3 regions of the Novosphingobium gossypii genome follow, and region 3 is predicted to be linked to each of the others. Evidence: riboswitches for the same ligand, from Rfam matches in the RefSeq annotation. Region 3 holds a riboswitch; each other region holds the start of a gene.

What was found. A riboswitch is a leader RNA that binds a small molecule or an ion and turns the genes downstream of it on or off. The one in region 3 is predicted to bind cobalamin.
Region 1: linked by a shared signal. The riboswitch ahead of GGR40_RS21895 (TonB-dependent receptor plug domain-containing protein) and the one ahead of GGR40_RS07530 (PepSY-associated TM helix domain-containing protein) in region 3 are both predicted to bind cobalamin.
Region 2: linked by a shared signal. The riboswitch ahead of cobW (cobalamin biosynthesis protein CobW) and the one ahead of GGR40_RS07530 (PepSY-associated TM helix domain-containing protein) in region 3 are both predicted to bind cobalamin.

Annotation. Positions count from the first base shown of each region.
Region 1 covers NZ_JBNPXM010000023.1:10,002-20,581, reverse strand. Annotated here, with positions in the region: gene GGR40_RS21910 (zinc-binding alcohol dehydrogenase family protein) at 1-55, opposite strand, end outside; gene GGR40_RS21905 (winged helix-turn-helix transcriptional regulator) at 157-504, shown strand; gene GGR40_RS21900 (PepSY domain-containing protein) at 769-2,433, opposite strand; gene GGR40_RS21895 (TonB-dependent receptor plug domain-containing protein) at 2,438-4,444, opposite strand; cobalamin riboswitch at 4,630-4,875, opposite strand; gene GGR40_RS21890 (efflux RND transporter permease subunit) at 5,119-8,361, opposite strand; gene GGR40_RS21885 (efflux RND transporter periplasmic adaptor subunit) at 8,365-9,537, opposite strand; gene GGR40_RS21880 (TolC family protein) at 9,543-10,580, opposite strand, start outside.
Region 2 covers NZ_JBNPXM010000001.1:1,066,354-1,076,933, forward strand. Annotated here, with positions in the region: gene fahA (fumarylacetoacetase) at 1-188, shown strand, start outside; gene GGR40_RS05420 (alpha/beta fold hydrolase) at 172-1,158, opposite strand; cobalamin riboswitch at 1,278-1,520, shown strand; gene cobW (cobalamin biosynthesis protein CobW) at 1,704-2,753, shown strand; gene cobN (cobaltochelatase subunit CobN) at 2,753-6,664, shown strand; gene cobO (cob(I)yrinic acid a,c-diamide adenosyltransferase) at 6,667-7,275, shown strand; gene bluB (5,6-dimethylbenzimidazole synthase) at 7,289-7,927, shown strand; gene GGR40_RS05445 (ABC transporter substrate-binding protein) at 7,914-8,768, opposite strand; gene GGR40_RS05450 (FecCD family ABC transporter permease) at 8,876-9,862, shown strand; gene GGR40_RS05455 (ABC transporter ATP-binding protein) at 9,856-10,580, shown strand, end outside.
Region 3 covers NZ_JBNPXM010000002.1:462,534-473,113, forward strand. Annotated here, with positions in the region: gene GGR40_RS07510 (SDR family oxidoreductase) at 1-164, opposite strand, end outside; gene GGR40_RS07515 (fumarylacetoacetate hydrolase family protein) at 312-1,157, opposite strand; gene GGR40_RS07520 (amidohydrolase family protein) at 1,286-2,110, shown strand; gene GGR40_RS07525 (aldo/keto reductase) at 2,118-3,107, shown strand; cobalamin riboswitch at 3,201-3,456, shown strand; gene GGR40_RS07530 (PepSY-associated TM helix domain-containing protein) at 3,718-4,830, shown strand; gene GGR40_RS07535 (TonB-dependent receptor) at 4,847-7,018, shown strand; gene GGR40_RS07540 (TorF family putative porin) at 7,073-7,894, opposite strand; gene GGR40_RS07545 (hypothetical protein) at 8,008-8,313, opposite strand; gene GGR40_RS07550 (potassium transporter Kup) at 8,548-10,440, shown strand; partial or broken gene GGR40_RS07555 (winged helix-turn-helix domain-containing protein) at 10,444-10,580, opposite strand, start outside.

The DNA.
Region 1 (10,580 bases), on a different contig from region 3:
GAAGAGCATTGGGCTGGTCGATCTGACCAGGATGACGATAGGCGACGGCGCGCATGGGAGATGCTTCCTTTTGCAGTTGCCCTCACCATCTAGGCATGGTGGCATTGTGCGCCATACGCACAAAAATTGCCCCTAGTATCAAGTAGGATACCGTCTTTGTCTAAGGCCCGCCATTCCCGCTTCGACTGCTCACCCGGCTGCGCCGTGGAGGCTGCCATCAGTCTGATCGACGGCAAGTGGAAGGCCGTGATCCTCTATCATCTCCAAGACGGACCTGTGCGGTTCAATGAACTGCGGCGGCGTAGCGGGACCGTGACACAGCGCACGCTCACGAACCAGCTGCGCGAACTGGAAGTCGATGGACTGATCGATCGGGAGATATTCGCTCAGGTCCCGCCAAAAGTGGAGTATCGGCTCTCCGAGCGTGGGCGCACCCTGACGCCGATCATCGAGGCGCTGAAGGCATGGGGGGATGCAAACATGGACCTGTTCGCTCGCCGCTAAGCCCGCCTGCGGTGTCTGCAAGCGGACTGTCTGCACCTGAGAAGCGTAAATCAAACGCTAGACGGCAACAATGGGTCGACGGCCGAAACCGCTGCTATGCGTCCGTGCAGGTCGTTCAGCAGTCTCGCCGGCGATCCCGTAACCGGTCGTCCATGAGACGCAGAGATGAGCACGATGAAGGACCGGGCTCGGGAAATCACCTGTGCTCGGCCCGCTTTGAGCTTTGGTGACAGAATAGCTGACATCCCTACCCTAGGGTAGTGGTCAGTTGCCACCGACTAAGCGGACATAGAGCGCGTAATCTCGGTTCTCTGATGACTGCGGTCGATTTACCGAATTGCAGCTGAACCTGAACGACGTGTCTTGGCCGGTGCTTCTCACCTTCGTAGCGTGTGTTCCCGGCGTCGTTTGCAGATGCCGCGCAAGACGGCGAATGTCTCTGTATACCTTGTTCCAGGCCATCCAGGTTCCGGTCGCGCAGACCAGCGTGACGGCAGCCAGCAACGGCAGCACGATGAAATCCCACCACGGGCGTTTACGCAACAGGGGAAAGTCGAGGCTGTGCAAGCCATCCTGTAACCAGCGGAACCCCCGCCCGTTGCGGTCGAAAGCACGCAGGATCCGGCCGCTGGTGGGATCGATGTAGAGCCGCGTCTTCTCTCCATCCGCCAGCACCGCGCGCCAGACCGGAAGCGGTGCGGCGAAGCGGTGGCGGTAATAGTAGGCGTCCTCCTGCGACAGCAGCTCCAACGACGCGATGGTCGGCTGCCCCGAAAAGGCAGCACGCAGTTCGTCCGGCGTCAGCAAGGATGCCTTGCCTTTGGCGTCGAGGCGCTGCGCCCGGCTGTCGGCCCTGGACACGATCAGGAATGTTCGGCCACCCAGCGGCGCGGTTTCGATCCGCAGGGTATCGTTCGGAAGATCGTGCAAGGCGGACAGGGCCTTCCGAACGTCGCGCCATGGCATCGAACCGGCCAGCCTCTCCCGCTCGGCAAATTCAGCCCTGCTGTCGAGGAACCCCCAGGGGTTCATGGAGAAGAGGCCGCTTGCCACCCAGGTCAGCGTCAGCAGTCCGAAGAACAGCCCGAAGACATGGTGCCACCACCACAGCCCCTTGTAGGGCGACCCGATCCGGCCATCGCGCTTTCGGCGCACGCGAGCGATGCCGCCCCAGATGCCCGTCACCGTGAGAAAACATCCCGCAAGCGAGGTCCAGACGACCACTTCGTTCCACAGCGCGCCGTTCTGCCGCAGCATCGTGGGATAAAGCCAGTGTGGCACCGCGCCCAGCCAGCCCCAAAAGCGCTGGAAGCGCGCCGTCTCCTGCACGACTTCACCGGACCCGCCTGAAATGTAGATCTCGGTTCCGGCGTCGTCGGCGAAGTCCACCCGGTAGAGCGGCGCGTTGCGCCGGTAGGTTTGCACGGTCCATTGGTCGATCCCGGTTTCCACGGGGGCGCGAGGCTCGCCCGCAATGCCGTGACCATTCGCGAAATCCTGCGCGATCCTGCCGATCTCCTGCCGATCCGGCGTGGCCAGCGCCTTGCCGCTCGTCAGATCGAAGGCGGCAGGGATCGCGCGCATCTGAGGGATCGTGCGGTCGGTGGATTCACCGGGCACGACCCGCAGGACCGGACGCCCCGCCAGCATCTCGACGCGGGCGGACGAGATCGGCGTGTCCGGTGCCATGTCCACGGTGTCGAAGCTGGCGGACGGCGGCAGATGCAGTGGGGCAAGGCCCTGCACTTGTGCGGAAGGCTCCAGCCTCGGATAGTCCACATAGATCATCACGAAGCCCGAGAGGCACCAGATCGTCATCAGCAGGCCGACGAAGACGCCGAGCCAGCGATGAAGGACAAGGATCGGGCGCGGTAGCAGGCTGCGCGAGCGCTTCTTTCGAGGATGGGGCCGAGGCTGGAGTGTGCTCATGGCCTCAGAAGCTCAGGCCGTAGCTCATCCGCAGCGTGCGCGGCACGCCCCGGCTGAAGTAGAGGAAGCGGCTGTTGCTGCCATCCAGCGCGCCCTGGTCGGTCACCGCCGACTGATAGCCCCGTGTTGCATATTCCCGGTTGAACAGGTTCTCGACATTGACGCCGAAGCGGTTCCGGCGCGCCGCACCGTCGACGTAGAGGTAGGCCCCGGCGTCCACCAGCGCGTAGTTGCCATAGTTCCGGCGGCCGAAGCCCGAAGCGGTGGACCATACGTCGCCGATCCAGTTGACCGAGAGATTGGCGCCGAACGGCAGGTCCGCCGGCGCATAGGCAAAGGTACCCTTCGCGTATTGTCGGGGATTGCGGTCAAGCTGGGTGGACGATCCCCTCTCGCGCACGCGGGCGTAGGTATAGCTGGCATTGAGGCTCCAGCCCCCGGCCATCTGCGCCGTCAGTTCGAATTCGCCGCCCTGCGAGCGGACCTTGCCGTCGAGGTTGGCGTAAGTGCCGTTTGGATAGGCCGGGTTGTCGTAATCGTAGTCGATCATGTTGGTGATGCGGCGATTGAAGTAGGTCGCTTTCCAGCCCAGCGTGACCGCGCCTGCCGGGAAAATTCCGCCCGCGGAAAGGTTGAGGTTGAGGCTCTGCTCCGGGCTCAGGTTCGGGTTGCCGATCTCGCAGCAGGGGTCGTTGCCATAAAGCTGCGAGGCGTCGGGAAGTACGAAGGAGGTGCCGCCGTTCGCCTCGACATAGAGCGCGTCGGCAAAGTCGTAGCGGCCGGACAGGTTCCAGATCGTCTTCTTCGCCCCGTCCGTGCGGTTGTAGCGCAGGCCCGCGGCAAGGCGGCCCTTCGAGGAAATCTCGTCGGTGGTACGGACCTGGAAGATTCCGGCATGGACCTGCTCGCTGGTCGGCGCGATCAGCAGCACGTCATCACGCCCGCTGAAGTTCTGGAAATCATAGCCCAGCAGGTACTCGAGGCCGGGATGGAGATGCAGCTTGACCACCGCGCTGCCGCCCCAATCGCGATAGCCCCAGAACGTGCCTGCCGGGTAGATCACTTGCGGTTGCAGGTCGGGAAGCGAATTGCGGATCTGGACGTAGGCCGTCTTCCAGTCATGGAAATAGCCCTTGAGGAAGAACTGCACGGCGTCGCTGCCGGTGTAATCGAGGCGGACGCTGGCGATTTCCTCGTTGCGATCGTTGCGGCTCTCGCGGATGCGCGTGGGCGAGAGGTTGTCGAGGTTGGCCTTGGTGTGCTGGTACTGGGCATTGAGCACCAGATCGGGGGCGAGGTCGTACTGGTACTTGAGACCAGCCGACCACAAGTCGTAGCCGAGGTGGCGATCGGTGAGGCTGGGCTGATAGGCGCTGTAAGGCGTGTAGCCTTCCGACCGGTTATGCGAAGCATAGGCCACGAAGCGGTGGTTGCCTGCCGCGCCGCGCAAGTAGCCATCTACCGTGGTGCCGCCCCAGGAATCCACGGAGGCATTGACCTGGCCGTTAAAATCGTCGGTAAAGCCGCGCGTCACCACGTTGATGACACCCGCCGAAGCCTGCGTGCCGTAGAACAGGCTTTCCCCGCCGCGCAGCACTTCGATACGCTCGATCATGCTGGCAGCAAGCGTGTCGTTGGGCGATGTTCCGCCATAGAGGCGGTTGTTGAGGCGGATGCCGTCCATCGTCCAGAGCACGTCCTGCGTGCGCGAACCCTGCAGCGACACATCGACGTAGGTGAACGGCCCGTTACGGGCGCGAATGTAGAGCCCAGGTACTGATTCCAGCGCCTTGACCACGTCTACCGCGCCGCTGCCCTTGATCTGCGTTTCGCTGACGGTCACCACGTCGTTGCCGTAGCGGGAAAGCTCTTGCGGCAGCGTTTCTTCAAGGCTGGTGCCGGTGACAACGATGGCCTGATCTTCACCGGTTTCCTCGGCACAAACCTGCGTGCTCCAGGCAAGACCAAGCGCCACGGCAAGCGCCGTGTGCGAAATTGTAGCGAACTTCATCTTATCCCCCTGTCGAGCGCCATGCGATCCGGAGCAGGGGTCTGCCGTTCACGAACGGCCGGCGCACCGACCGGCCGGGCGCCCATAACGAAGGGACGACCGCTCAGCGCACCGTGCGGCCCCTGCCGCTGGTTCGTCGCTCAGACGGAGAAACACCGTGCCCTGGCCATCCCCTGGACCAAAGCAAGAGCGACCGGACGCAGGCAGGTCTCCTGGCTCGCGGGTCATAGCTTGATACACGGCCTTCCCAGGCCTCGCAGGATTTAGCGTCCGGCCCAGTGGCTACGGCAGGGGCCCTTGCCCTGCCGCGTGATGTGTATCTCGCTCACCGCTTACAGTTGCAGGGACAGCCTCGGATTCGAGGATCGCAACCCTCTCACCGTGTTCCCATTTTAAGCCTCTTTCGAGGCACCGGCGCGATCTTGTCCGCCATCCCTCACGGGGAAAACGGATGAGACGAGCTAGCCGGAGAGCGCACTGCGCGCAAGCGGGATTTGCCAGGAAGCCGACCTTTCCGGCGTAAGCCGGAGCAGTGCCCCTAAGCACGGGCCACGCCGATTTGATAGGATTCCTTTAGGCCAGCAAACGCAGCGCATTGATCACCATCATCAAGTTCCTTCTCCTCAATGGCTGGGGAGGAAACCATTCATTGGGCGACTTCCTCCCACAGTCCATCAGTGAGCCTTCGGCGCGACGTTAGATCCATCGGGCTGGCGCTGCGGTTCACCGAGCGGTACGTCCTTGCGACCGTACCGCGCATAGAGCGTAGGCAACACGAACAGCGTCAGCAGCGTGGCCGAGATCAGCCCGCCGATGACAACCGTGGCCAGCGGCTTTTGCACTTCGGCGCCTGCACCCGTTCCCAACGACATCGGCACAAAGCCGAGGCTGGCAACGAGCGCGGTCATGACGACCGGACGCAGGCGCTGGATAGCCCCGGTTCGAGCGGCTTCTGCCCGATCCATGCCTTTGCGCATTAGGTCCTGGATCGAGGAGACCATGACAAGGCCGTTGAGCACCGCGATGCCCGATAGCGCGATGAAGCCAACGGCTGCGGCGATGGAAAAGTCCATGCCACGCAGGAACAGCAGCAGCACGCCGCCCACTAGTGCCAAGGGCACTCCGGTGAACACGATCGCAGCATCGCGTACCGATCCCAGCGCGCCGTAAAGCAGAAGAAGGATCAGCGCGAAGCAGGCCGGGATCACGAGTTGCAGGCGGTCGCGTGCGGAAGCGAGGTTCTCGAACTGGCCACCCCATTCCAGATAGCTGCCTGCAGGCAGGCGGACATCTCTGGCGATGGCAGCCTGCGCATCGGCGACCACGCTGCCCACATCACGGCCACGCACGTTGGCCTGAACGACGACACGGCGCTTGCCGTTCTCCCGGCTGATCTGGTTGGGCCCATCGACGACGCTGATATCCGCGATGCTGGAGAGCGGCACGAACTGCAGGCCGGCCCCGCTGGAGGAAACCGGAACCTGCACCTGCTGGAGCAGCCCGATGTCCGAACGCTGGGTTTCGGAGAGACGGATCACCACCGGGAAGCGGCGGTCGCCTTCGAAGATCATGCCAGCCTCGCGTCCACCGAGTGTCGCAGTGACGATGTCCTGCACATCCTGCGCCGTGACCCCGAGCCGTGACATGGCGTCGCGGTTGACGCGAATGTCGAGCATGGGAAGGCCCGTGGTCTGCTCCACCTTCACGTCGGCAGCGCCCGGCGTGCGGCGAAGCACGCCTGCGATCTTCTCGGCGGTGGCGTTCATCGCGTTGAAGTTCTCGCCGAACACCTTCACCGCCACGTCACCGCGCACACCGGCGATGAGCTCGTTGAAGCGCATCTGGATCGGCTGCGTGATCTCGTAGGCATTGCCGGGGAACTTGTTCAGTTCCTTTTCCATGCGCGCGATGAGGTCGTCCTTGGTCACGCTCTTGTCCGGCCACTGGTCATGGGGCTTCAGGATCACGAACATGTCGGTGGCGTTGGGCGGCATGGGGTCCGAGGCCAGTTCGGCGGTGCCGGTCTTGGAGAAGACGAACTGCACTTCCGGCTGCTTCGACACCATCTTCTCGATCGGGACCTGCATGGCCTGGCTCTGCTGGACAGAGGTCGCCGGAATGCGCAGGGCCTGGATCAGGAGATCGCCCTCGTCGAGCTGCGTCAGGAACACCTGGCCCAGCGTCATAAAGGCAGCGATGGCGACGACGAACCCGACGACACCGGAGCCTACGGTGAGCACCGGGCGCTTCATGGCCTCGTCCAGACCCGGCTCATAGCGAGCCTTGAGCCAGGACATGATGCGGCCTTCCTTCTCCTCGACCCGGTTGGACAACCAGATCGCGATTGCCGCCGGCACCGCCGTGAGCGAAAGCACGAAGGCAAAGGCCAGCGCGATAATGACAGTCAGTGCCATCGGCACGAAGGTCTTGCCCTCCACGCCGGTCAGCGTGAGCAGCGGCACGTAGACGAGGATGATGATCGCCTGCCCGTAGACCGAGGGACGGATCATCTCACGCGCCGCCGTAGCGACGGTGGTAAGCCGTTCCTGAACCGTGAGCAGGCGAGCGTTGTAGTGCTGCTCATCGGCGATACGCCGGAGCGCGTTCTCGACGATGATGACCGCGCCGTCGACGATGAGGCCGAAATCGAGGGCACCAAGGCTCATGAGATTTGCGGAGACCCCGGTGCGCAGCATGCCGAAGCTGGTCAGCAGCATGGTGACCGGAATGACCATCGCGGCAATCAGCGCAGCCCGGAAATTGCCGAGCAGCGCAAACAGGACGACGATGACCAGCAGCGCGCCCTCACTGAGGTTCTTCGCGACCGTCTTGATCGTCGAATTGACGAGGTCGGTACGGTTCAGCACCGGCTGCACGATCACGTCGGGCGGGAGCGAGGCATTGATTTCCTTCAGGCGATCCGCGACGGCCGTCGACACGACCCGGCTGTTCTCGCCAATGCGCATGATCGCGGTGCCAACAACGACCTCGGTCCCATTTTCCGACGCCGAGCCCATGCGGATTGCTTGGCCGGTCTTCACCGATGCGACCTGGTTCAACATGATCGGCACGCCTTCGCGCGTTGCGATCACGACCTTGCCCAATTCGCCGGCGTTGCGGACCAGCGCATCGGAGCGGACCGCAAGACCCTCACCGTTGCGGTTGACGAAGCCGCCGCCGACACTGGTGTTGTTCTTTTCCAGAGCGGTCGCCAGATCTGTCAGCGTGACGTTCATCGCCGCAAGGCGCTGGATATCCGGCACGACAAGGAACTGCTTGGCATAGCCGCCAATGGAATCGACGCCCGCCAAGCCCTTGGTGTTCTTGAGCAACGGTGAGACGATCCAGTCCTGCGTGGTGCGCAAGTACGTCGCCTTGTCGATGTCGTTGGTCAGGCGATCGCCTTGGGGCGTGATGTAGCTGCCGTCGGGCTGCATGCCCGGCTCGCCGGGAACGTGCTTGTCGTCCTTGCGGTGTTCGAGGCGGACGGTCCACATATAGACCTCGCCCAGACCCGTAGCGATCGGCCCCATCTCGGGGTTCACACCATCGGGAAGGTTCTCTTTCACGCCGGTCAGATGCTCACCCACCTGTTGGCGAGCGAAGTAGATGTCGGTGCTCTCGTCGAACACTGCGGTGATCTGCGAGAACCCGTTGCGGCTAAGCGAGCGAGTGTAATCGAGACCCGGAATCCCTGCGAGCGCAGTCTCGATCGGGAAGGACACCTGCTTCTCGACCAGTTCCGGTGAGAGCGCTGGCGCCCGGACGTTGATCTGCACCTGGTTGTTGGTGATGTCCGGCACTGCATCGATCGGCAGGCGGGACAAGGCGGCGGCGCCGATGACGGCGGCGATCGCGGTCAGCAGCAGGACGAGCCAGCGCTTGTGGACCGCCCAGTTGACGGTTGCGGCGATCATGGCTCAGTCCTCGTGTGCCGCTTCGCCCTTGCCGAGTTCGGCCTTGAGCGTGAAGCTGTTGGTGGCGGCGACCTGCTCGGTGCCCTTGAGGCCCGAACGCACGATGACGCTGCCGCCGGCGTTATCGCCGAGGGTAACAGGCATGGCCTGGAACCCGGTCTTCGTGCGAACAAAGACGACGCTCTTGCCCTCGACTGTCTGAACCGCCGTGCTCGGCACGCGCACGACACCATCGGCGGCGCCGCCGCTGCCTTCGCTCGTAAGTTGGACCGAGGCGGTCACAGCTTCGCCCACCCGCCACTGGCCGGCACGATTGTCGAGCTTGGCGATCACCGGAACGAGCCGGGTCGCGGTATCAAGCGCTGGTGACACGAACGTCACCTTCGCTTCTGCAGAACGCCCGGACGCAGTAACCGTCACTGCGTTGCCGGGCCGCACCCGCCCGGCATCCGCCGGTTGCAGACTGAGCGACAGCGAAACGCTCGATAGATTGGCGACGCGGTACAGTTCAGCGTTGGCGTCCACCGTCTGGCCAAGCACCACGCTGCGAGCGATCACCTGACCGGAGATCGGCGCGGAGATGCCGAGGCGGTTAAGGCCGCCGCCGCCAGCGCCTGCCGCCGATACCTGACCCTGTGCCTGCTGGTAGGCGATCCGCGCTTCCGTGGCGGCGGTGCGCGCTGCGATCAGGTCCTGCTCGGGCGAAACCCGCTGTGCGAACAGGCGCTGTTCGCGAGATAGGTTCGAGTTGGCGAGGGCCAGCCGGGCGCGACTGGCCTCGACCTCGCCCTTGAGCAGCGCCGCTTCGCGGCTCTCGATGACGGCGAGCGTATCCCCGCGACCGACCGACTGACCGAGGTTGCGGTTAAGTGCGACCACGCGTCCACCGATGGCGGCAGAGACGACCTGCGTGCCCTGCGGATCGCCGTCGATCATCGCTGGCAGTTCAAGCGTTCCCGATCCACCGACCATGGCCCGGTCGATCTGGATACCGGCAGACGTGATCTGCTCCTGAGTCAGCGTGATCTTGCCTTCATCGGCATGAGCAGCTTCGTCCGCACCGTCGGCCTGTTCCTGCTTGGGCGCGGCATCTTCGCTCGCTCCGCCACCACAAGCGGCAAGCGCGAGGGCCAGCGTAAGCGGCAAAGCGGCGTAGGCTATCGTGTTCATCTTCATGGTAATCAATTCCCCCCTTCCGGCGCGACGGCGGGCGCGGTCAGGCGCTCCAGCTGCGCGCGGGCATTCTGGTAGGCGGCAAGCGCATCGATCGCGGCGACCCGCGTGTCGGCGAGTGTGCGTTCGGCATCGAGCAGGTCGAGCTGGCCAAACTTGCCCTCGCGATAACCGATGCGAGCGATCCGGGCAGCTTCTTGTGCGGCGGCAAGCGCAGGGCCGGACGCGGCCCGCGCAGCCGTCGCTGCATTGTCCGCTTCCGCCTGCGCATTGGTGATCGCCTGTTCGATGTCGAGCGCACTGACCCGACGCTGGGCCTCGGCCTGCGTGCGCTGGGCACTGGCCTGCGACAGGGCGGCGCGACCGTTGTTGAAGACCTGCAGCGGGATCGAGACGGTGAAGACCGCTGCAATGTCGTTGGTCGCCTCGAGGCGGCGCACCGAAGGGCCGACATCGAGATCCGGCATTCGGTTCGCGCGGGCCAATCTGACGTTGGCATCGGCCACGGCCAGGTCAGCATCGGCAGCAGCCAGAGCCAGAGTGCCTTGCGGAGAGATGGGAACACCTGGCCCGTAGCCCGCAGAAGGCAACTGACCGAGCAGGCCCACATCAAGGGCGCCATCGATACCGCGACCAATCCGGCGTTCGAGGTTGATGCGGGCAGCTCGGGCAAGGCGTTCCTGCCGTTCCACATTCGCCTCGGCGTTCACTCTCGCAACATCGGCGCGCTGCTGTTCGAGCGGCGATGCGCGGCCTGCCTGCACCCGGATACCGGCTGCTCGCAGCGCATCGCCGGCGATCCGCGACTGGTCCCTGGCCGTCGTCAACCGCCGTTCGGCAGCGACGGCATCGACATAGAGCTGCGAGACCTGCAGCCGCACGTCCGCCGCGATGATCGCCGCTTCTAGTTCGGCGCGCGACAACTGAGCAGAGGCAACGGCTACGCGTGCCTCCCGCTTGCCGCCCAATTCAAGCGTCTGCATGAAGCCGACCGTTGTCTCGTTGCTGCGAAGACCGCGATAAGGGCCGGTACCCACCACGTTCTC
Region 2 (10,580 bases), on a different contig from region 3:
GCGATGGTTTTGGGAGCCTGCTCGAGCTGTCCGAAGGGGGCAGGAACCCGCTGGCGCTTCCGGGCGGCGAAACCCGCACCTTTCTGGAAGACGGGGACGAGGTGGCACTGTCCGCCACTGCCTCTGCCCCCGGCTATGTGTCCATCGGCTTTGGCGAGTGCCGGGCGCGGATCACTCCAGCGCCCTGACAAGGTCCGCGTTGAAGCGCTGCGGCGCCGTTACCTGCGGGCTGTGCCCATATTCGGGATAAGCGATCAGCCGCGCTCCGCCGATCCGCGCCGCTGCCGCACGCGCCAGCCGGGGATAGTCACCCAGCGTCGCGCGCAGGACCGGATCGGCGCGGTTCTTGCCGATGGCGGTGTTGTCCTTCTCGCCGATCATCAGCACCGTCGGGACGGAAATGCGCTGGATTTCGTGGATGACCGGCTGGTTGAATACCATGTCCGACGTCAGCGCCTGGTTCCACGCCACGATCGCGCCATCCTGCCCCGCGTACATCGACGCCAGCATGTCCACCCAACGGTCGTAGTCCGGGCGCCACTGGCCTGCATAATACGTGCTTTGCTGATAGGCCTTGATGCTGGCCCGCGTGGTCTTGAGTTCGGCGGCGTAGAGCTTGTCCACCGTGGTGTTGGGCACCCCCTTGGCGCGCCAGTCCTCAAGCCCGAGCGGGTTGACCAGCACCAGCTGTGATACGTCGGCCGGGTACTGCAACGCATAGCGCATCGCCAGCATCCCACCCATCGAATGCCCGACGATCACCGGCTTTTCGATCTTCAGCCGCACCAGCAGATCGTGTGTGTTGGCGGCCAGTGTGTGCAGCCCGTACTGGTAGCGCTCCGGCTTGCTCGACTTGCAGAACCCGATCTGGTCGGGCGCAATCACGCGGTACCCGGCGCCTGAAAGCGCACGGATCGTGGTATCCCACGTGCCTGCGCAGAAGTTCTTGCCGTGCAGCAGCACCGCCGTCCGACCGTTGGGCTTTGCGGGCATGACATCGAGGTAGGCCATGTCCAGCGTCTGGCTCTGGCTGGTGAAGCCAAAGTGCTGGACAGGCCGGCCGTAAGAGACGTCGGCCAGCATCGGATCGGCGCGTGCGGGCACGGCCACGACCGACGCCAGAGCTGCGGCAATGCCGATGAAACGCAGGGCTGGCAAAACGATATCTCCTTCAGCAGTTTACCGCTCAATGGTCGCAGACCGCCAAGGTTGCCGCAACACGGCACTTGCGCGCGCCTTTGCGCCCCGGTATCCGCGACCGGGTCCGGACTTATCGTCTGGGCAAAGATCGCGCCGGTGCTCCGAAAGGGGCTTAAAAGGGAAGGCGGTGGGGATGGTCTTCCATCCGAATCCGCAGCTGTCCCTGCAACTGTAAGCGGCGAGCGCGATGCACATCGCTTCCCCACAGCGCGGGAAGCAGCCACTGAGGCCGGACGCTGCGACATGCGAGGCTTCGGGAAGGCCGTGCATCGATGCGTTGACCCGCGAGCCAGGAGACCTGCCTGCGTCCGGTCGCTCTTGCTTTGGCCCAGGGGATGGCCGCGGCACGGTTCACCGTCTGAGCGACGACACGCATGCGGCATGGGGCCGCAGCGGACAGGGTCGCCGGGCGTCTTCGCGCCTGTCCGTCGCCCTTGCCTGCGCCGCCGTCAGCCCGGCGGTAAGCCCCGCCGCGAAACGTCGCCGGCGCGGGAGTGCAGACCTTGAGCAAAGTACCCACCACCGTCATCACCGGCTTCCTGGGCGCCGGCAAGACCACGCTTATCCGCCACCTGCTGCAGAACGCGCATGGCCGCCGCCTGGCGCTGGTCATCAACGAATTCGGCGAGGTTGGCGTCGACGGCGAACTGGTGAAGGGCTGCAACGACGAAGCCTGCCCGGAGGACGACATCCTCGAACTGGCCAACGGCTGCATCTGCTGCACCGTGGCCGACGATTTCCTGCCCACCATGCAGAAGCTGTTGGACCGCCCCACCCCGCCCGATCACATCATCATCGAAACGTCCGGCCTTGCCCTGCCCAAGCCGCTGGTCAAGGCGTTCCAGTGGCCCGACATCCGCACCCGCGCCACGGTAGACGGCGTGGTCGCGCTGATCGATGCAGATGCGGTGGCCGCTGGCCGCTTCGCCACTGACGAGGATGCGCTGGCTGCCGCCCGCGCCGCCGATCCCAACCTCGACCATGACAGCCCGCTGGAGGAACTGTTCGAGGAACAGCTGGGCTGCGCCGACATGGTCGTGCTCAACAAGACCGACCTCGTCGATGCCGACGTGCTGGCGCAAGTGGAGCAAACCGTCCTTTCGCATACCCGCCCCGGCGTTAAGATCGTGCGCGCGGATCACGGCGCGGTCGAGATCGCCGCACTGCTCGGCATCGTCGCGGCGGCAGAGGACGATCTCGACAGCCGCAAGTCGCACATCGACGGCCTCGACGACGATCACGACCACGACGATTTCGACACCTTCATCCTCGAAGGGCGCGAAGTGGCCGATCTCGACGCGCTGCTGGCGGGGCTGCGGGAACAGATCGCCACGCATGACGTGCTGCGCGTGAAGGGTATGGTGGCGCTTGCCGGAAAGCCCAGCCGCCTCGTCGTGCAGGGCGTGGGTCCGCGCATCCAGCACTTCTTCGACCGCGCCTGGAAGGCAGAGGAACCGCGCCGGACCCAGTTGGTGATCATCGGCCAGAAGGGTCTGGACCGCGCGGCGATAGAGACCGCGCTGGCGGACGTGCTCGGCACCGTCGCCGCCTGATGCACCTGCTTTCCGCCACCCCCGGCACGATCTCCAACGGCGAGGAGGCGATCGACCTCGACCAGCAGCCGGGCGACATCGTGATCCTGACGGTGGCGGACAGCGAACTGGCGTGCTTCGCGAAAGCGGCGGCGCAACTGCCGCAAGGGGCGCCCTCCGGGACCAGCCCAAGCGTGCGCCTCGCCAATCTGCTGCAGTTGCGCCACCCCTATTCGGTCGACCTCTACGTAGAGAAGGTGATCGCGCACGCGAAGTTCGTCTGCGTGGTGCTGTTGGGCGGCAAGAGTTACTGGCCCTATGGCATTGACGAGATCGCGCTGGTGGCTCGGGAGCGCGGCATCGCCTTCGCGGCCATAGCCGACGGGCGTGAGGAAGACCCGGCGCTGGCACGGGCATCCACCCTGCCCGCCGCCACCGTGGAGCACCTGCGCGATTACCTGCGGCAGGGCGGCACGGCCAACGCCCTGTCCTTCCTGCGCACCGCCGCGCGCCTGATCCACGCCGATTGCGGTCAGGCCGACGATCCCGTGCCGGTGGCCGATGCGGGCCTTTACCTCGCCGGGATCGACCGTCCCTCGCTGGCCGACCTGCGCGCGTCATGGCAGCCGGACGCGCCGGTCGTGCTGCTGGTGTTCTACCGCGCATTGATGATCGCGGGCACGCTGAACGCGGTCGATGCGATGGTGGCAGCGTTGCGACTGCGCGGCTTCAACGTCGCCGCCGTCCACGTCCGCGCCTTGCGGGAACCTTTCGCGATCGACTGGCTGACCGGTCTGATGGACGGGATCGCGCCCGACGTGATCGTCAACGCCACCAGCTTCGCGTCCTCTTCCAGCGGCGAACCGCGCGTCGGCGGCGTGCTGGAACGCGCCGACTGCCCCATCCTGCAGGTCGCCTTCGCGGGCGTGGAGGAAAGCGCCTGGCGCGATGCCGCGCGTGGTCTGGGTCCGCGCGACCTGGCGATGAACGTGGCCCTGCCCGAAGTGGATGGCCGCCTGTTCACCCGCGCCGTCGCCTTCAAGGCCGCCGAGCGGTTTGACGAAGTGACCCAGTGCGGCATCGTCGTCCCCCGCGTCGCCCCAGATCGGGTCGCCTTCGTTGCGGACCTGGCCGCCAACTGGGCGGCCCTGCGGCGCACGCCGCCCAAGGCGCGCAAGGTAGCGCTGGTGCTTGCCAACTACCCCAACCGCGACGGACGGATCGGCAACGGTGTAGGTCTCGACACGCCCGCCAGCGCAGCCTCTATCCTGTCGAGCCTTGCAGCGGCGGGGTACGACATCGCCGATGCGCCCACCGACGGGCAGGCCCTGATGCGCCTGATGACGGCTGGTGTGACCAACGACCTTTCCTCTCTGGACAGGCCCGGCGAGATCACGCTGCCGCTGGCCGATTACGAGGCCGCCTTCGCGCAAGTGCCCGAAGCCGCGCGGGCCGCCATGGTCGCGCGCTGGGGCGCACCGGAGGCCGACCCTTTCGTCAGGGAAGGCGCGTTCCGGCTGGCGGTCCATCGCTTCGGCAACGTCTGCGTCGCCGTGCAGCCCGCGCGCGGATACAACATCGACGCCAAGGAAACCTACCACGACCCGGCGCTGCCGCCGCCGCATGCCTACCTCGCCTTCCACGTCTGGCTCGACCGCCATTTCGGCGCGCAGGCGCTGGTTCATGTCGGCAAGCACGGCAATCTGGAATGGCTGCCCGGCAAGGCGGTGTCGCTGTCCGCCGATTGCTTCCCCGAGATTTGCGCCGGGCCGGTGCCGCAGCTTTACCCTTTCATCGTCAACGATCCGGGCGAAGGCACGCAGGCCAAGCGGCGCATTGGCGCGGTCATCGTCGATCACCTGACGCCTCCCCTCACCCGCGCGGAAAGCTACGGCCCGCTGAAGCAGCTCGAAGCGCTGGTGGACGAATACTATCTGGCCGCCGGGATGGACCCGCGCCGGCTGGAACGGCTGCGGCGCGACATCATCGACCTTGCCCGCTCGCAAGGGCTGGACAAGGACGCAGGCGCGCAGGGCGATGGCGACGATGCCCTGTCCGCCATCGACAACTACCTGTGCGAACTGAAGGAACTGCAGATCCGCGATGGCCTGCACGTCTTCGGCCAATCGCCCCAGGGTCGCCTGCGGCGCGACCTGCTGGTGGCGCTGGCCCGTACCCCTCGCGGGTATGACGGGCCGGAACAGGCATCGCTGCTGCGGGCGTTGGCGCAGGATTTCGGCTTTGCCTTCGACCCGCTGGACTGCCGCATGGCGGATTGCTGGGAGGGGCCAAGGCCGGGCGTGCTGGCCGCGGTGTCTGACGAACCATGGCGCACGCTGGGGGATACGGTGGAGCGGCTGGAACTGCTGGCGGCAGAGTGGATCGACACCCTGCCCCCGCCCCCCGCATCCCGTCACCCTGAACTTGTTTCAGGGTCCATTTCTCCGCCTGCCTCTGAGGTGGGGGTCACCATCGGCGCTATCGGTTCGCCCCAGCAAAACACCGCGTCTGAGGCGCGATGGACCCTGAAACAAGTTCAGGGTGACGATGTTGGGGAACGTGAATGTAGCCAAGTGGGGGACAGCAAGGTTCAGCCTGTCCTCCACGCCATCGCCAGCAACCTCGCCCCACGTGTGGACGCCTGTGGGTCCGCCGAGACTGCCGCACTACTCGCCGGGCTGGACGGCCGCTTCGTCACGCCTGGCCCTTCCGGCGCGCCGACACGTGGACGCCCGGACGTTCTGCCCACCGGGCGCAATTTCTACTCGGTGGACACGCGCGCGGTGCCCACCGCAGTCGCGTGGGATTTGGGCCAGCGGTCGGCGCAGTTGCTGGTGGAAGACTATCTCCAGCGCGAGGGCGAGTACCCGCGCGCCATCGCCTTGTCCGCATGGGGCACCGCCAACATGCGCACCGGCGGGGACGACATCGCGCAGGCGCTGGCGCTGATGGGCGTGCGGCCGCGCTGGGAATGGACTTCGGGCCGTGTCACCGGGTTCGAGATGATGACGCTGGCCGAACTCGGCCGCCCGCGCGTGGACGTGACCTTGCGCGTGTCGGGCTTCTTCCGCGATGCCTTCCCCGAACAGATGGATTTGATCGACAGCGCCGCCCGCGCCGTCATGGCCCTTGACGAAAGCGACGAGGACAACCCCGCCGCCGCCCGCCACCGCGCCGAAACCGCCGCCCTTGCAGCGCAGGGCGAGGATGCGTCGGTCGCTGCCCGCCGCGCGGGGGCCCGTGTGTTCGGCTCGAAGCCCGGCGCCTATGGTGCGGGCCTGCAGGCGATGATCGACGAAAAGCTGTGGCACGATCGCACGGATCTGGCGAACGTCTACCTCGACTGGGGCAGCTACGCCTACGGATCGGGGGTGGAGGGCGAGGCCGAGCGCGATCTCTACGCCGCCCGCCTGACCCAGGCCGACGCCGTGGTCCAGAACCAGGACAACCGCGAACACGACCTGCTCGACAGTGACGACTACTACCAGTTCGAGGGTGGCATCGCCGCTGCCGTCGAGCACCTGAAGGGCCGCGCGCCGCTGTCCTACCACAACGACCACTCGCGCCCCGAACGCCCGGTGATCCGCACTTTGGCGGACGAGATCGGCCGGATCGTACGCGGGCGCGTCACCAATCCCAAATGGATCGCAGGCGTCATGCGCCACGGCTACAAGGGCGCGTTCGAGATAGCCGCATCGGTCGATTACCTCTTCGCCTTCGCCGCCACCACGAGCGCGGTGCGCGATCACCACTTCGACGCCGTCCACGCCGCCTTCATCGAGGACGAGGCCGTGCGCGCCTTCATGGCCGAGGCCAATCCCGCGGCCCTGCGCGAAACTGCCGCCCGGCTGGCCGAGGCGCTGGAGCGCGGGCTTTGGAAACCCAGATCGAACAGCGCGGGCCTGCTGCTCGCACAAGTCTCAGGAGCATGAATATGGCCCAGCGCACCGACGAACAGCATGCAGAAAAGATGAAGAAAAAGCAGGCCGCGCACGACCGCATCATGGCGGGCAAGACCGTGGAAAAGAGCCTGCTGATCGTCAACACCGGCAAGGGCAAGGGCAAGACCACCGCCGCGCTCGGCATGGTGGTGCGGATGATCGGCCACGGGAAGAAGGTGGGCGTCGTCCAGTTCGTGAAAGGCGCGATGACCACCGGCGAAAAGGCGGTCTTCGATGCCTTCCCCGACCATGTGGAGTTCAAGCCGATGGGCGAAGGCTTCACCTGGAACACCCAGGACCGCGCCCGCGACATCGCCCTTGCGCGCGAGGCATGGGAAGAAGTGAAGCGCATGGTCGCCGATCCCGCCTACGACATGGTGCTGGCCGACGAATTGAACATCGTCCTGCGGTACGACTATCTGCCGCTGGACGAAGTGCTTGAAGTGCTAACCGGACGGGCCGACATGAAGCACGTCGTCGTGACCGGGCGCAACGCCCCCGAGGGTCTGGTCGAAGCCGCGGACCTAGTCACCGAGATGACGCTGGTGAAGCACCCCTTCCGCGAACAGGGCGTGAAAGCGCAGGCGGGCATCGAGTTCTAAGGGCCGACGCAAGGTGCAGCCCACCTTCACCCCCCAATTCCGCGACGACCTCTCCGCTCTCCTCGCATGGCGGCGCGATGTGCGGCATTTCCGCCGCGATCCGCTGGACGATGCGGTCGTGCTGCAGCTGCTTGCCACGGCGCAGCTGGCACCCTCGGTCGGCAATTCGCAGCCCTGGCGCTTCGTGCGGGTGCGTTCCGCACCGCTGCGTCAGGCGCTGGCCGCTCATGCCGACGCGGAAGCTGCTCGCGCCGGGGATGCCGCTTACGAAGGCGAGCGCCACGCCGCCTATACCGCGCTGAAACTCCACGCGCTGGACCATGCGCCCGAAGTCATCGCGGTGTTCTGCGACGAGGATACGCCCGTCGGCATGGGACTTGGCGCCGCAACGATGCCGCAGACGCGCGAATGGTCGGTCGTGATGGCGATCCATACCCTGTGGCTGGCAGCACGGGCGCAGGGACTGGGGCTTGGCTGGGTGTCCATCGTTCGGCCTGAAACGGTCGCCCGCCTGCTGGACACCCCGCCTGCATGGTGCTTCGTGGCCCTGCTGTGCCTGGGTTATCCGCAGGAGCCGGACCTTGTCCCCGAACTTGAGCGGCGCGGCTGGCAGGCCCGACTGGACGTGAGCGCCTGTGTCAGCGAGGTTTGATCCGCCCCGCTCCCTGAGCCATCGCGCGTGCCGCCCGGACATAGGCAGGGCCGCCGCAAACCGTCCACGCCTGCGGGATGGCGATGCGCGGGATCGAGCCGATGACCGGGTGGTGCATCATCGCAGTACCTTCATCGACCACTATATCGGTCGCGCTGTCGACGATCAGGACGTCGGGGCGCGATGCGGCAAGTTCCTCCACGCCCACTTGCGACAGTGCGGGCTTGCCCAGCTTTCCTGCAAGGTTGGTCAGGCCCACGCGCGTCATCATGTCGTCCACCAGCGTGCCGGTACCTGTCAGGTAACCGCGCCGCTGCCAGTAGGCCGCGACAAGCCCGCGTCTGACACGCGGCACGGACGCCAGATCGCGGTTCATCCGCGCGATCAGCGCATCTCCGCGCTCGGGATGCCCCACGGCCAGCGCCACCTTGCGGATGGATGCCAGAATCGCGTCGTAATCGTCGGCGGATTTCAGATCGACCGCCGGGTAGCGCGTCTTCAGCGCCCTGATCGCGGGATTGCGCCGCGCAGGCATGCCGATCACGAGATCGGGGTTGATCGCCATGATCTCCTCCGCCGAACTGTGCAGGAGCGACAGCCCTTTTGCACGGGCGGCGACGGCGGACATCTGCGCATCGGTGGCATAGCGCGTCAGCCCCGCGATCTGCGAACGATCCGCCAGTTCGACCAGCAACTGGTCTGCGCACAGGTTGACCGACACGATGCGCTTCGGGCGCGCATCCGGTGCGCCCCCACGCTCTGCCCCGGCGGCAGTGCCCGCGATTGCGAGAAGTCCGCCGATAGCCAGCGCGGTCGAACGAAGATAAGCCGTCAACGCCATACCGGCGTTTCCATAGCAATACGACTCCGGGACACAAGCGTGACGGAGAGCCGATCCAGACCGAGGTGTTCGTGCCTGAAATTCCCCTGTCCAGCCTGAAGCCGCGTCTGCGGCATCCGGCGCTGGTGCCCCTGCTTGTCGCCGCTATCGTCGCGGTGTTCCTGGCGTCGCTGTCGCTGGGCACGGTGCCGATCCCCATTGCGCAGCTTGCCGATGCCGCCTTCGGTCACGGCGATCCGGTGGTCCGCGCGATCCTGCTGGAACTGCGCCTGCCGCGCACGCTGATAGCGCTGCTGGTCGGCGCGATGCTGGGACTGGCGGGCGCGGCGTTGCAGGGATACCTGCGCAATCCGCTGGCAGAGCCATCGGTTCTGGGCGCGTCCAATTCCGCAGCGCTGGGTGCGGTCGCCGCGATCTATTTCGGGCTGGGAGACCTCAACCCCGCCGTCCTGCCGGTGCTGGCGATCCTCGGCGCACTGGCCAGTCTGGCCCTGCTGTTCGTGCTGGCAGGGCGTGCCGAAGGTCCGCTGGCGCTGATCCTGGCAGGCATTGCTGTCTCCACGCTGGCGGGCGCAGGGATCAGCCTGTCGCTGAACCTCTCCCCCAATCCGTTCGCCGCCATGGAGATCATGACCTGGCTGCTCGGCTCCATTGAGAACCGCGCGATGGAGCATGTGTGGACCGCGCTGCCGTGCATCGTGCTGGGCGCGGCGCTGCTGCTTTACGACGCCCGCGCGCTGGACGCCCTGTCGCTGGGAGAGGACGGTGCGCGGTCTTTGGGTGTCGATCTGGGGCGCACCCGCGCACGGCTGCTGCTGGGCGTGGCAATCGGCGTCGGTGGGGCAGTGGCGGTGTCGGGCTCCATCGGGTTCGTCGGCCTGATCGTGCCGCATCTGGTGCGTCCGCTGACCGACCGAAGCCCTTCTGCCGTGCTGCTGCCGTCCATGCTGGGCGGAGCCGTGCTGCTGGCGGCCGCCGACATCCTGGTTCGCCTGATCCCGACCGCCAGCGAGTTGAAGCTGGGCGTGGTGACCGCGTTCCTGGGCGTCCCGGTCTTCCTTGTCCATCTGCTGAAGGAGCGCCGCCTGTGGTGACGGTGACGATAGAGAACCTGTCCGCCGACCTTGGCCCCAAAGCAGGGCGGCGCGGCGTGCTGCACGGCATCAGCGCCACCCTGCGTCCGGGTGAACTGACCGGCGTGATCGGTCCCAACGGTGCCGGCAAATCTACGCTGATCCGGGCGATCCTGGGCCTGACCCCGGTGTCGCAGGGCAGCGTCGGCATAGATGGGCGCGCGGTGGCGCAGATGCAGCCGCGCGAACTGGCGCGCGTGCTAAGCTACCTGCCTCAGGGGCAGGCGCTGCACTGGCCGCTCAGCGTGGAACGGCTGGTGGCGCTGGGCCGCCTGCCCGGCCTTGGCCCGATGTCGCGCCTTGCCGAGGCGGACCTTGCCGCCATCCACGATGCCATGCAGCGCGCCGACGTGCTGCATCTGACAGGCCGCACCGCCACCGAACTGTCAGGCGGCGAACGCGCCCGCGTGATGCTGGCCCGCGCCCTCGCCGTGGGCGCGCCGGGGCTGATCGCGGACGAGCCCCTCGCCTCGCTCGATCCGGGGCACCAGATCGACGTCATGGAACTGCTGGCGGCAGAGGCCCGCGCCGGGGCCACGGTGGTGACCGTGCTGCACGACCTGACGATGGCCGCCCGCTATTGCCAGCGGCTGCTCCTGATCGATCGCGGCGCACTGGTGGCGCAGGGTTCGCCCGCCGAAGTGCTGACGGGGGAACGACTGCGTACGGTCTACGGCGT
Region 3 (10,580 bases):
TCGAGGACGACCGTTTCCGCGTCCGCGAAATCGGCGAGCGGCTCTGCGCGAATGTCGGTGGCGATCACGCGTGCGCCTTCGCGCAGGAACGCTTCGGCGCTGGCGCGACCGATGCCTTGCCCGGCGGCGGTCACCAGTGCGGTCTTGCCTGCTAGACGCCCCATGCTCTCTCCAATATTATAATACGTATGATGAATATCTCATCGGGCGGGCTGATGTCAATGAGCGATCTGCCGCATCATCCGGCGCCTGCCCGCCAGTCCCGCCGTCACGCCCCGCGTGCGCGGGAATGACGGCAGAGGACATCAGGCTCAGCCCGCGACGAATTCCTGCCGCTGGACGCCCAGTTTCTCGATGCCGAGTTCCACGACGTCGCCGGCCTTGAGGTACCAGGGTTCCGGCTTCTGGCCGAGACCCACGCCCGGCGGGGTGCCGGTGGTGATGACGTCGCCCGGCAGCAGGCGCATGAAGCGGCTGAGATAGGAAACGATCTGGGCCACGGTGAAGATCATCGTCGCACTGGAGCCGTCCTGTACGCGCTTGCCGTTGACTTCCAGCCACATCGACAGCGCCTGCGGATCGCCAACCTCGTCGGCGGTGACAAGCCATGGACCGATCGGGCCGAAACCGGGAAAGCCCTTGCCCTTGTCCCAGGTGGCGCCGCGTTCCAACTGCCATTCGCGTTCCGACACGTCATTGATGACGCAATAGCCCGCTACATGATCCAGCGCCGTCGCCTCGTCTACCTGCCACGCTTCGGTGCCAATGATCACGCCAAGTTCCACTTCCCAGTCGGTCTTGCGCGACCCGGGTGGGACCTGGACGGGATCGTTCGGTCCCTGAATGCAACTGACCCACTTGTTGAAGACGACCGGCTCCTCGGGGATCGGCAGGTTGGATTCGGCGGCGTGGTCCGCATAGTTCAGGCCGATCGCCACGAACTGGCGCGTCCCGGTCACGCACCGGCCGTAACGCACGCCGTCCTCAATCAGCGGCAGTGAGGACGGATCGATGGCGGCAAGTCGCGCAAGCCCCTCGACACCGATCGTATCCTGGTCGATATCTGCAACATGCGCGGACAGATCGCGCAGTGCACCTTCGGCATCGACAAGGGCGGGACGCTCGTTTCCGGGTTCCCCGACGCGGCACAGTTTCATTCGGCATCCTTTCTTTTCGATGGGGTCGGCATGGACACACGCCATTTGATTTGTATGATGTAGTATGTTTAAACCGGATGCAAGCGTGTAAGCGATGGCCGGACGGAGAGATGACAGTGCGACCCCGCATGCTTGATTCCCATCAGCATTTCTGGCGCATCGACGCGCCTGAATGCAACTGGCCCGATACCGACTGGCCACTGCTCCATCGCGATTTCCTGCCGGATGACCTCAGGGCGCAAGCGACCGGATGCGATCTGGCGGGCACCATCCTGGTCCAGTCACAGCCGGACGACCGCGATACCGACTGGCTGTTCGCCCTTGCAGCCGGCGAACCCATGGTGCGCGGCATCGTCGCCTGGGCCGCGCTGGATGCTCCGGATGCAGCGAAGCGGATCGCGGCGCTGGCCGGTCGGCCCAAGTGCCGGGGCCTGCGCCCGATGCTTCAGGCAATCGCCGATCCGGACTGGATCCTGCTGCCTGAACTTGAACCCGGCATCCGCGCCATGGTGGATCACGGCCTGCGCTTCGATGCGCTGGTGGAGCCCCGGCACCTGCCCGCGCTGCTCCGGTTCGCGCGGCTCTGGCCCGACCTGCCGATCGTGATCGACCATGCCGCGAAACCCGATGCCGCCCGTGGCGTGCTGGACCCCTGGCACGGCGATCTGGCGGCGCTGGCCGCCCTGCCCAACGTGTGGTGCAAGCTTTCCGGACTGCGCACGCAGCAGGCGCCAGGACAGCTCTCGGCGGATCTGGCGCCATGGGTCTCGCATGTGCTGGCCTGCTTCGGTGATCGGACCATGTGGGGCAGCGACTGGCCCGTACTGCTTCATATGGGCGATACATATGGCGAGTGGGTGGATGCGACGCTGGCCCTCGTGGCAGATCTGGACGACGCCGCTCGCGACCGCCTTTTCGCGGGTGCCGCCATCGAATTCTACGGGCTGGGATGATGCGACCATGACGATGCCCGAACTTCCCGGAAAGCTGGGCTTCGGTTCCGCCGCCATCGGCAATCTCTATCGCCCGGTGACGGAGGGGGACGCGCGAGCTGTGGTTGAGGCGGCCTGGGCGGCGGGCCTGCGGTATTTCGACACGGCTCCCCACTACGGATTCGGCCTCAGCGAGCGTCGCTTGGGCGATGCGCTGGCCGTGCTGGACCCGAACGGCACCGCGGTTATTTCCACCAAGGTCGGTCGGCGACTGGACCCGGTCCCGGACGCGGACCTTGGCTCGGTGCGGCAGGGCTTCGTCTCTCCCGAACCCTTCGAGAGCGTGTTCGACTATGGCTACGATGCCGTCATGCAGTCCTTCGAGGACAGCCTGAAGCGGCTGCGGCGCGGCAGGATCGACATCCTGCTGGCCCACGACATCGGTCGCTATGCCCATGGCGATGGGCACGCATCACAGATGCGACGTTTCCTAGACGGCGGCCTGCGCGCCATGCACGAACTGCGGGACGGGGGCGCGGTGAAGGCCATCGGGCTGGGCGTCAACGAAACCGCAGTGTGCGAGGAAGTGCTGCAGCATACCGACCTCGACGTGATCCTGCTGGCGGGGCGCTATACCCTGTTGGAACAGTCGCCGCTGCACCGCCTGTTTCCGCTTTGCGCCAGCCGGGGGGTGCGGATTGTCGCCGGGGCGCCATTCAACTCGGGGATATTGGCGCGGGGCGTCCGGGGCGGCTCTCCGGCACCTTACGAATATGGCGCGCCGCCCGCCGCCGTGGTCGAAAAGGTAGGCCGGATCGAGGATATCTGTGCCGACTTCGGCATCCCTCTGGCCGCGGCGGCGCTGCAGTTTCCGCTGCGTCACCCGGTGGTGGAAGCGGTGGTGCCCGGCGTCGCCTCGCCCGCCGAACTGAACGCCACCACCACGCTGGCCGCCACCCCGATCCCGGAGAACTTCTGGGCCGCGCTGGAGGCGCAGGGGCTGACAAGCGGCACTTGAAGCAGCCCTCGCTGCGCTTCGGCGCGTTTGAAATCAACAAAGCCGCTTGTTGTCGCGATGCGATTGCACTAGGCGTCACGCGCCGGGGATCGCTCCCCGGTCGATCGCGCCGGTGTCCCGAAAGGGACTTAATAGGGAACGTGGTGCGGACGCCTTCCGCTGTGAAGGCCGTCCAAATCCGCGGCTGTCCCTGCAACTGTAAGCGGTGAGCGCGATGCATATGGTCGGCAGGGCAAGGCGCCCATGCCGCAGCCACTGGGCCGGACGCTGAAACAAGCGAGGCCTGGGAAGGCCGTGCATCAAGCGATGACCCGTGAGCCAGGAGACCTGCCGGCGTTCGGTCGCTCTTGCCCTGGTCCAGGGGATGGCCGCGGCACGGTGAACTCCGTTTGAGCGACAGGAAGCTGGCGGTCGGACCGTCGACGGCATGGTTTTGCCGGGCGTCTTCGCGCGCCCGGAACCCGTGCATTCGCAACCGTTACAGGGCTACCTGTAACGGTATCCGACCGTTCTCGAACTTGTTGGCCACCGGCAGATCGTGCTGCCGGTGTCGCCGTCGCTTGAGGGGAACGAAGTGCGAAGAAGGACAGGCAGCAGGTCTGTAAGATCCATGGCCGGAAGGCTTCATGCCTGGCTGGGGCTGACGGTCGGCCTCGTGCTGTCAATGTGCGGGCTGACGGGGTCGTATCTGGCGTTCTATCAGGAGATCGAACGCATCGCCCTGCCCGCGCTGCAATCATCGCCCGGCGTCAGGCCGCACAGCTACGAGGGCGTCTACCGCGCACTGCACAAGATGGAGGCGCCGGAGCGGGGGGACTGGAACATCGAACTGCCCGCCGAAGGCGGCGTAATCACCAGCCGCCTGCCCGGTCACGGCGGCCAGCGCATGGTGTCGCTCGATCCTGCGACGTTGACGGTCGTGCGCGACGTGCGCTGGGGCGGGACCGTTTCGACGTGGCTTTATGAACTGCATTATCGGCTGCTAATGGGACGCACCGGCGCCACCGTGATGGGCATTGTCGGGCTGGCGGTCATGGCCCTGCTGATTCTGGGCACGGTGCTGTGGTGGCGGTCGGGGCGGTCGCTGCGCAGTCGGGTGGCGTTGCGGGTCGGCGGTCCGCTGGAGCGCACGATCCACGACGCGCACCGCCTGCTGGGCATCGGCAGTCTGGGGCTGCTGCTGATCGTGGCGGCCACGGCCACAGCGATGAGTCTGCCCTGGCAAGTCAGGCCGCTGCTGCAGATGTTTTCTGCGCCCTCCCCGCTGCCAAAGCCCGTTTCCGATCCAGAGCACGGCAGGCCGCGCATCCCCGTCGATGCAGCCCTCGCCGCCGCGCGCGCCGCACGTCCGGACGCCGATCTGCGCTGGATCAAAGTGCCGTCGAGGGCCGAGGGCGCTTATGAAATCCGCTTCTGGCAAGCGGGAGAGCCGGGCACGCGCTTTCCCAAAAGCCAGATCTGGGTCGATCGTTACGATGGCCGGGTGCTGGCGATCCACGATGGCCCGCGAGATTCCGCCGGGGATCGCATCCAGGCCTGGTTCTACCCGCTCCACAGCGGCGAGGTGTTCGGCCTGGTCGGGCGCATCATCGTGGCGCTGCTGGGGCTGGTCCCGGCGGTTCTCTTCATCACCGGGCTGATCCGCTGGCGTGGCAAGCAGGCCCGCCTTTCGGCCCATCGCCAGCGGTCGCAAGCAGCGGTTCACCGCAAGGTTTCAAATTAAGACAGGGGGAAATCCAATGGTAATAATTACGTCCGTTTCTCACACGGCGCTGGCGCTGTCCATGCTTGGCATGATGACGGCATCGCCCGCCATGGCCAACGAAGAGGATACCGCGCCCGGCGATACCATCATCGTCAGCGGCGCACGCGAGATCGTGCTCGACACACCTTCGCAGACCGGTTCGCGCCTGAACCTGACCGTTCGCGAAACGCCTGCGACGCTCGACGTGCTGACGCAGGACCGGTTTCTGGAACGTGGTCTGCGCACCTCGAACGAGGCACTGAACAGCGCGCCGGGCGTCACTGCCATCGACACCGGCGGCTCGCCCGGCACTGTGTCGAGGCGCGGCTTTGGCGGCAATTCCGTGTCGCACAACTACGACGGCATCCACCAGCCATCAACGATGACATCGCGCAACTTCGACAGCTTCGCCTTCGACCGGATCGAGGTGCTGAAGGGCCCCGGGTCCGTGCTGTACGGCGAAGGCGGCATGGGCGGGTCGATCAACTTCGTGCCCAAGAAGCCCGTGCTGGAAACAACAGCCTTCAACGGCCTCGCGCAGTACGCAACGTTCAACACCTTCCGGCTTGCCGCAGATGCCAACGTTCCACTGGGTGACAAACTGGCCGTGCGCGCGCTTGTCAGCTATGCCGGATCGGACGGGTACATCGACCGGGTCAGGTCGGAAAGCCTGTCTGCCAACCTTGGCGTGCAGTTGCAGCCGACCGATAACCTCAGCATCTATCTGGCGGCGGAGTATTTCTGGAAGCTGGACGGCCCGATCTACTGGGGCACGCCGCTGGTCGGCAGCGCCATCGCCCGCGACCCCAGCGGTCTTGTCACGACCGCCAACGGGCTGGTGCTTGACCTGGCGCTGCGGGACACGAACCTGCAGTATGCCGATGCGCGCATCCGGTCGGACAGCACATGGCTGCGCTCGCAGGTGAAGTGGAAAATCTCCGACGTCTGGAGCCTGCGCAACGACCTGTCCTATAACAACGGCGACCGGCTGTGGTACGATGCCGAAAGCTATAGCTATGCAGCCGCCACCCAGCGGGTCAGCCGCCGTGCCACGTATATCCGCAATCCGCTGGATTTCTGGCACGAACGGCTGGCCCTTTCTGCCGACGGGCCGCTGCTGGGCCACCGCAACCGCTTCCTGCTGGGCGTGGAGCACAGCGAGAACGACCACACCAGCATCCGCCGTTTCGGGCTGGCCCAGTCGATCAACCCGTATGACTTCGAGCCGGGCCTGTTTCCGCAGATCACGCCCGCGAATTTCCCCGGCGCAGGCAACTTTGCGGATTCGGCTGCGAAGATCAGCATCGATGCGGTGTTTGGAGAAAATGCCTACAACCTGACCGACGGGCTCCTGGTAGTGGTTGGCGGCCGATATGAATCGATGAAGCTCAGGCGCACGGTCGTGGACTACAACCTCGACAATGTGTCCTCGTTCGATCGCACCTACAACCCGTTCTCCTACCGGGCCGGGCTGGTCTACGACATCGGCGCGAAGACGCAGCTCTATGCCCAGTATACGCGCGGCGCAGAGGCGGTGGGAACGCTGGTGCTGCTGTCGCTGACCAACGCCGGTTTCGAACTGACCAAGGGCGAATCCGCCGAAGTGGGCCTGAAGGGATCCTGGCTGGACGACCGGATCACCGCGACCCTGTCAGGCTACTGGATCCGCCAGAAGGACATCATCACCCGCGACCTTGAGACCAACACCGCGTTTCAGGGCGGCGCGCAGTCTTCGCGAGGCGTGGAACTGGCGCTTTCCGCCGCGATCACGCCGCAGTTCCGGCTCGACGGGAATCTTGCCGTGCTGGACGCGAAGTACGACGACCTGATCGAGGCGGGCGGCGCGAACCGTACCGGCAACACCCCGCCCAACGTCGCCGGGGCCGTGGCGAACCTGTTCGCCGTCTACCAGTTCGAACCGGTTCCGCTGAAACTCACGGCCGGAATGCGCCATACGGGCAGGACATACGGCAACACCGCCAATACCGTGAAGATCGACGGCTACACGATCTTCGATGCGTCGATCGGCTATGCCTTCGACTTCGGCGACGTGACGCTGCGCGCGCGTAACCTGACGGACCGCACCTACATCGAATGGGGCGGCGCCAGCGCCGTCTATCTGGGCGCGCCACGCACCGTCGAGGTCATGTTCCGGGCGAAGTTCTGACGCCCGTGCGGGTCCGGCCCTGCCTTAAGGCAGAGGCCGGACCGCAGCGTTGGCTCAGAAAGCGGCGGTCAGCGAGGCGATGACGGCGCCATCGGCGATGGAGCCGGTCCCGTCCTGCCCTTTGCTGAAATTGGGCTGCAGGCGTGCGGCCCCGGCCCGCGAAATGTCCGTGTCCACGTAGGAGACGTTGAGCGTCAGGTTCCGCCACGAAGCATCCAGCCCCAGCGACCAGTCCCAGTAGCTGCCCGTAGGGGCCACGCTGGTGCCGTTCGGGCCAAGGCCGGGGTTGCCCCAGGAATGACCGACGTGCGCTCTGGCGGTCAGCGGCGTGCCGGCGATGGCCAGCGCGCCGTCGCCCCAAAGGTAGAGGTTGTCCTGCTTCTGCCCGCGGCTGTCCGGTGCGTTCGACACGTTGGCCAGCGCGTACTGCTTTGGCGCGTAGGCCACGCCTGCAGTCAGCGTGGCCGGTCCGGTGGTGCCTGACAGCTTGGCATAGGGTTCTGCGAAGTCGGTATCGGAAGCGCCGCTTGGGTACATGTACCACACCAGGCCTACGTCCAGCGTCGCGCTGTCGGACAGCTTGGCCTTGTAGCCGCCAATCAGGTCCAGTTCCATGTTGGCGCCGCCGAAGGTGCCCCATCCGGCCAGATTCGACCCCCATGCCCCGACATAGACGCCGCTTTCGTGACTGAGCGTGACGCCGCCTTGCACCGCCATCCCCTTGTCGGATTGTGAAACGCCGCGAAAGCGATAGTCCGACGCGATGGTGGCCGAACCGGAAACGGTGAGTGCGTCCGGCGTGTCGGCATCCTGAGCATGGGCGGCAAGCGGAGCCAGTCCGGCAAACAGGACGGCAAGCGTTACGATGGTCTTCATGATGTCCTCTTGGAAGGCTCCGCGTATTGACGGAGCGTGTCGAGGCGAGCCAATTAGTTCAGAAGGTAGTTTAATATCGAGACTTAAAGATCTAAAATTGCATAGTATTTTCTTTATGCGCGGTCCCGGAACGATAGTATGTCGAAGTCGCGTGGATCGATCCGCGCGGCAGACCACTTGGCAGGCAGCGGAACCGCCCTCCACAGACCCGCACCCACGAACAGCAATGCATTGCCAGCGATCAGCAGCAGCACCAGCACCGCGCACCGGCCAAGTTCGGCCATGCTTGCCGGTGCAGGCGGGTGGGCGTGCACCCGCACGTACAGATCGCACCCCACGACCCATGCCAGCGATAGAATGGCCAGTCCGCCCAGGCGCAACCCGATCCGGGCCGCCACCGTTTCATGCCACCGCGTCACGAAGATACCTCCACTAGGAGGCGATTCAGCTACGCAGATGCGCATAGCATTGCGAGATCGAGAACCCTCTGCGAGCATTGAGATTACATAGGATCGGACGGCAAATACGACGAACTGAGCCAATCCTATGCAAATCCTATGCGACGCGGCATGTCTGCACATGGAGATCATATGCCGTTCTGTGGCATTGCCACGGTCGGACCGCAGATGGGGCACGACTTGAACACCGCAGGCATGAGTGAGACCGCAGGCATAAGACACGAACGGGAACATCAGGGCGGCCTTCCAAAGCTGACCCTGGGCGCGCTGGGCGTGGTGTTCGGCGACATCGGCACATCGCCGCTCTATGCGCTGAAGGAGAGCTTCGTCGGCCATCATCCGCTGGTGGTCGATGCCCCGCGCATCTACGGCGTGCTCTCGCTGATCTTCTGGACGATGACGCTGATCGTGACGGCGAAGTACGTCTTCATCATCATGCGTGCCGACAACGAAGGCGAAGGCGGCAGCATGGCGCTGCTGGCGCTGATCGGGCGCACGCTGGGCGAGACGCGCTGGACGCCTGCGATCGCCATGCTGGGCGTACTGGCCGCCGCGCTGTTCTACGGCGATGCGATCATCACGCCTGCCATGTCGGTACTTTCGGCGGTGGAGGGGCTGACCATCGTCGAAAGCTCGCTGGCGGATCTGGTGGTGCCGATCTCGGTCGTGATCCTTGTTGGCCTGTTCCTGATCCAGAAGCACGGCACAGAAAAGGTCGGCACCTTCTTCGGCCCGATCATGGCGGTCTACTTCATCGTACTGGCGGTGCTGGGCATCGCCAACATCGTGCAGCACCCGGAGATCGTGGGCATCCTCAACCCCTGGTGGGTGGTGCGCTTCTTCGCGATCGATCCGACGCTGGCGTTTCTTGCCATGGGTTCGGTGGTACTTTCGGTGACGGGGGCAGAGGCGCTCTATGCCGATATGGGCCACTTCGGCCGCAAGGCGATCAGCATCGCCTGGCTCTATGCGGCATTCCCCTGTCTCATGCTCAACTACATGGGCCAGGGCGCGCTGCTGCTCGACAGTCCAGAGGCCGCCAGCAATCCGTTCTTCCTGCTGGCACCGGAATGGGCGCGCCTGCCGCTGGTGATTCTGGCGACGCTGGCAACCATCATCGCCAGTCAGGCCGTGATCTCGGGCGCGTTCTCGGTGACGCGGCAGGCGGTGCAGCTGGGCTTCCTGCCGCGCCTGCGCATCCTGCACACCAGCGCATCGGCGGCGGGGCAGATCTATATCCCGATCGTCAACTGGGCGCTGCTGGTCCTGGTGCTGGCGCTTGTCCTGTCGTTCCACAGCTCCAGCAATCTGGCGGCGGCATACGGCATCGCGGTGACGGGCACGATGGTCATCACCGCCTGCATGATGGGCGTGCTGACGTTCAGCGTGTGGCGCTGGAACCCGGTGGTCGCGGGGCTGGTCACCGGCGCGTTCCTGGTGATCGACGGCGCCTATTTCCTGTCCAACGCCACCAAGATCCCCGACGGCGGCTGGTTTCCGCTGCTGGTGGCGGGCGTGGTCTTCGTGGCGCTGACCACATGGTCGACGGGCCGCCGCATCATGCGCCACTATCTGGCGGTAGGCGCGATGGATCTGGACCTGTTCATCCGATCCACGGCAGGTTCGGTGCGGCGGATTGCCGGAACCGCCATCTTCCTGTCATCCAGCAGCGAAGGCGTGCCCCCCGCCCTGCTTCATAACGTCAAGCACAACAAGATCCTGCACGAACGCGTCATCATCCTGACCGTCGTGACAGAGGACGTGCCGCATATGGCCGCCGAGGAGCGCATAGTAGTGGCCCCCTGCGACGCCGGGTTCTACCGCATCCGCCTGCGCCACGGCTTCATGGAGGAAGTCGACATCCCCGCCGCGATGCAGACGGTGACCGCCTGCGGCGATCCCATCCGGATGATGGACACCAGCTACTTCCTGTCGCGCCAGACGCTGATCGCTTCGGAAAAGCCCGGCATGGCGATCTGGCGCGAAAAGCTGTTCGCCTGGATGATCCGCAACGCGGCAACGCCGATGGAATTCTTCAACCTGCCGACCAACCGCGTGGTGGAACTGGGGTCGCAGGTCGAGATCTAAGGCTCAATCCGCCGCCTCCGGCAGATCGGCCGACAGGCGCAGGCGGTAGCCGATCCCCACCTCGTTGCTGATGATCTGCGGACGCTGGGGATCGGTCTCCAGCTTCTGGCGCAGCGTGCGGATCAGCACGCGCAGGTATT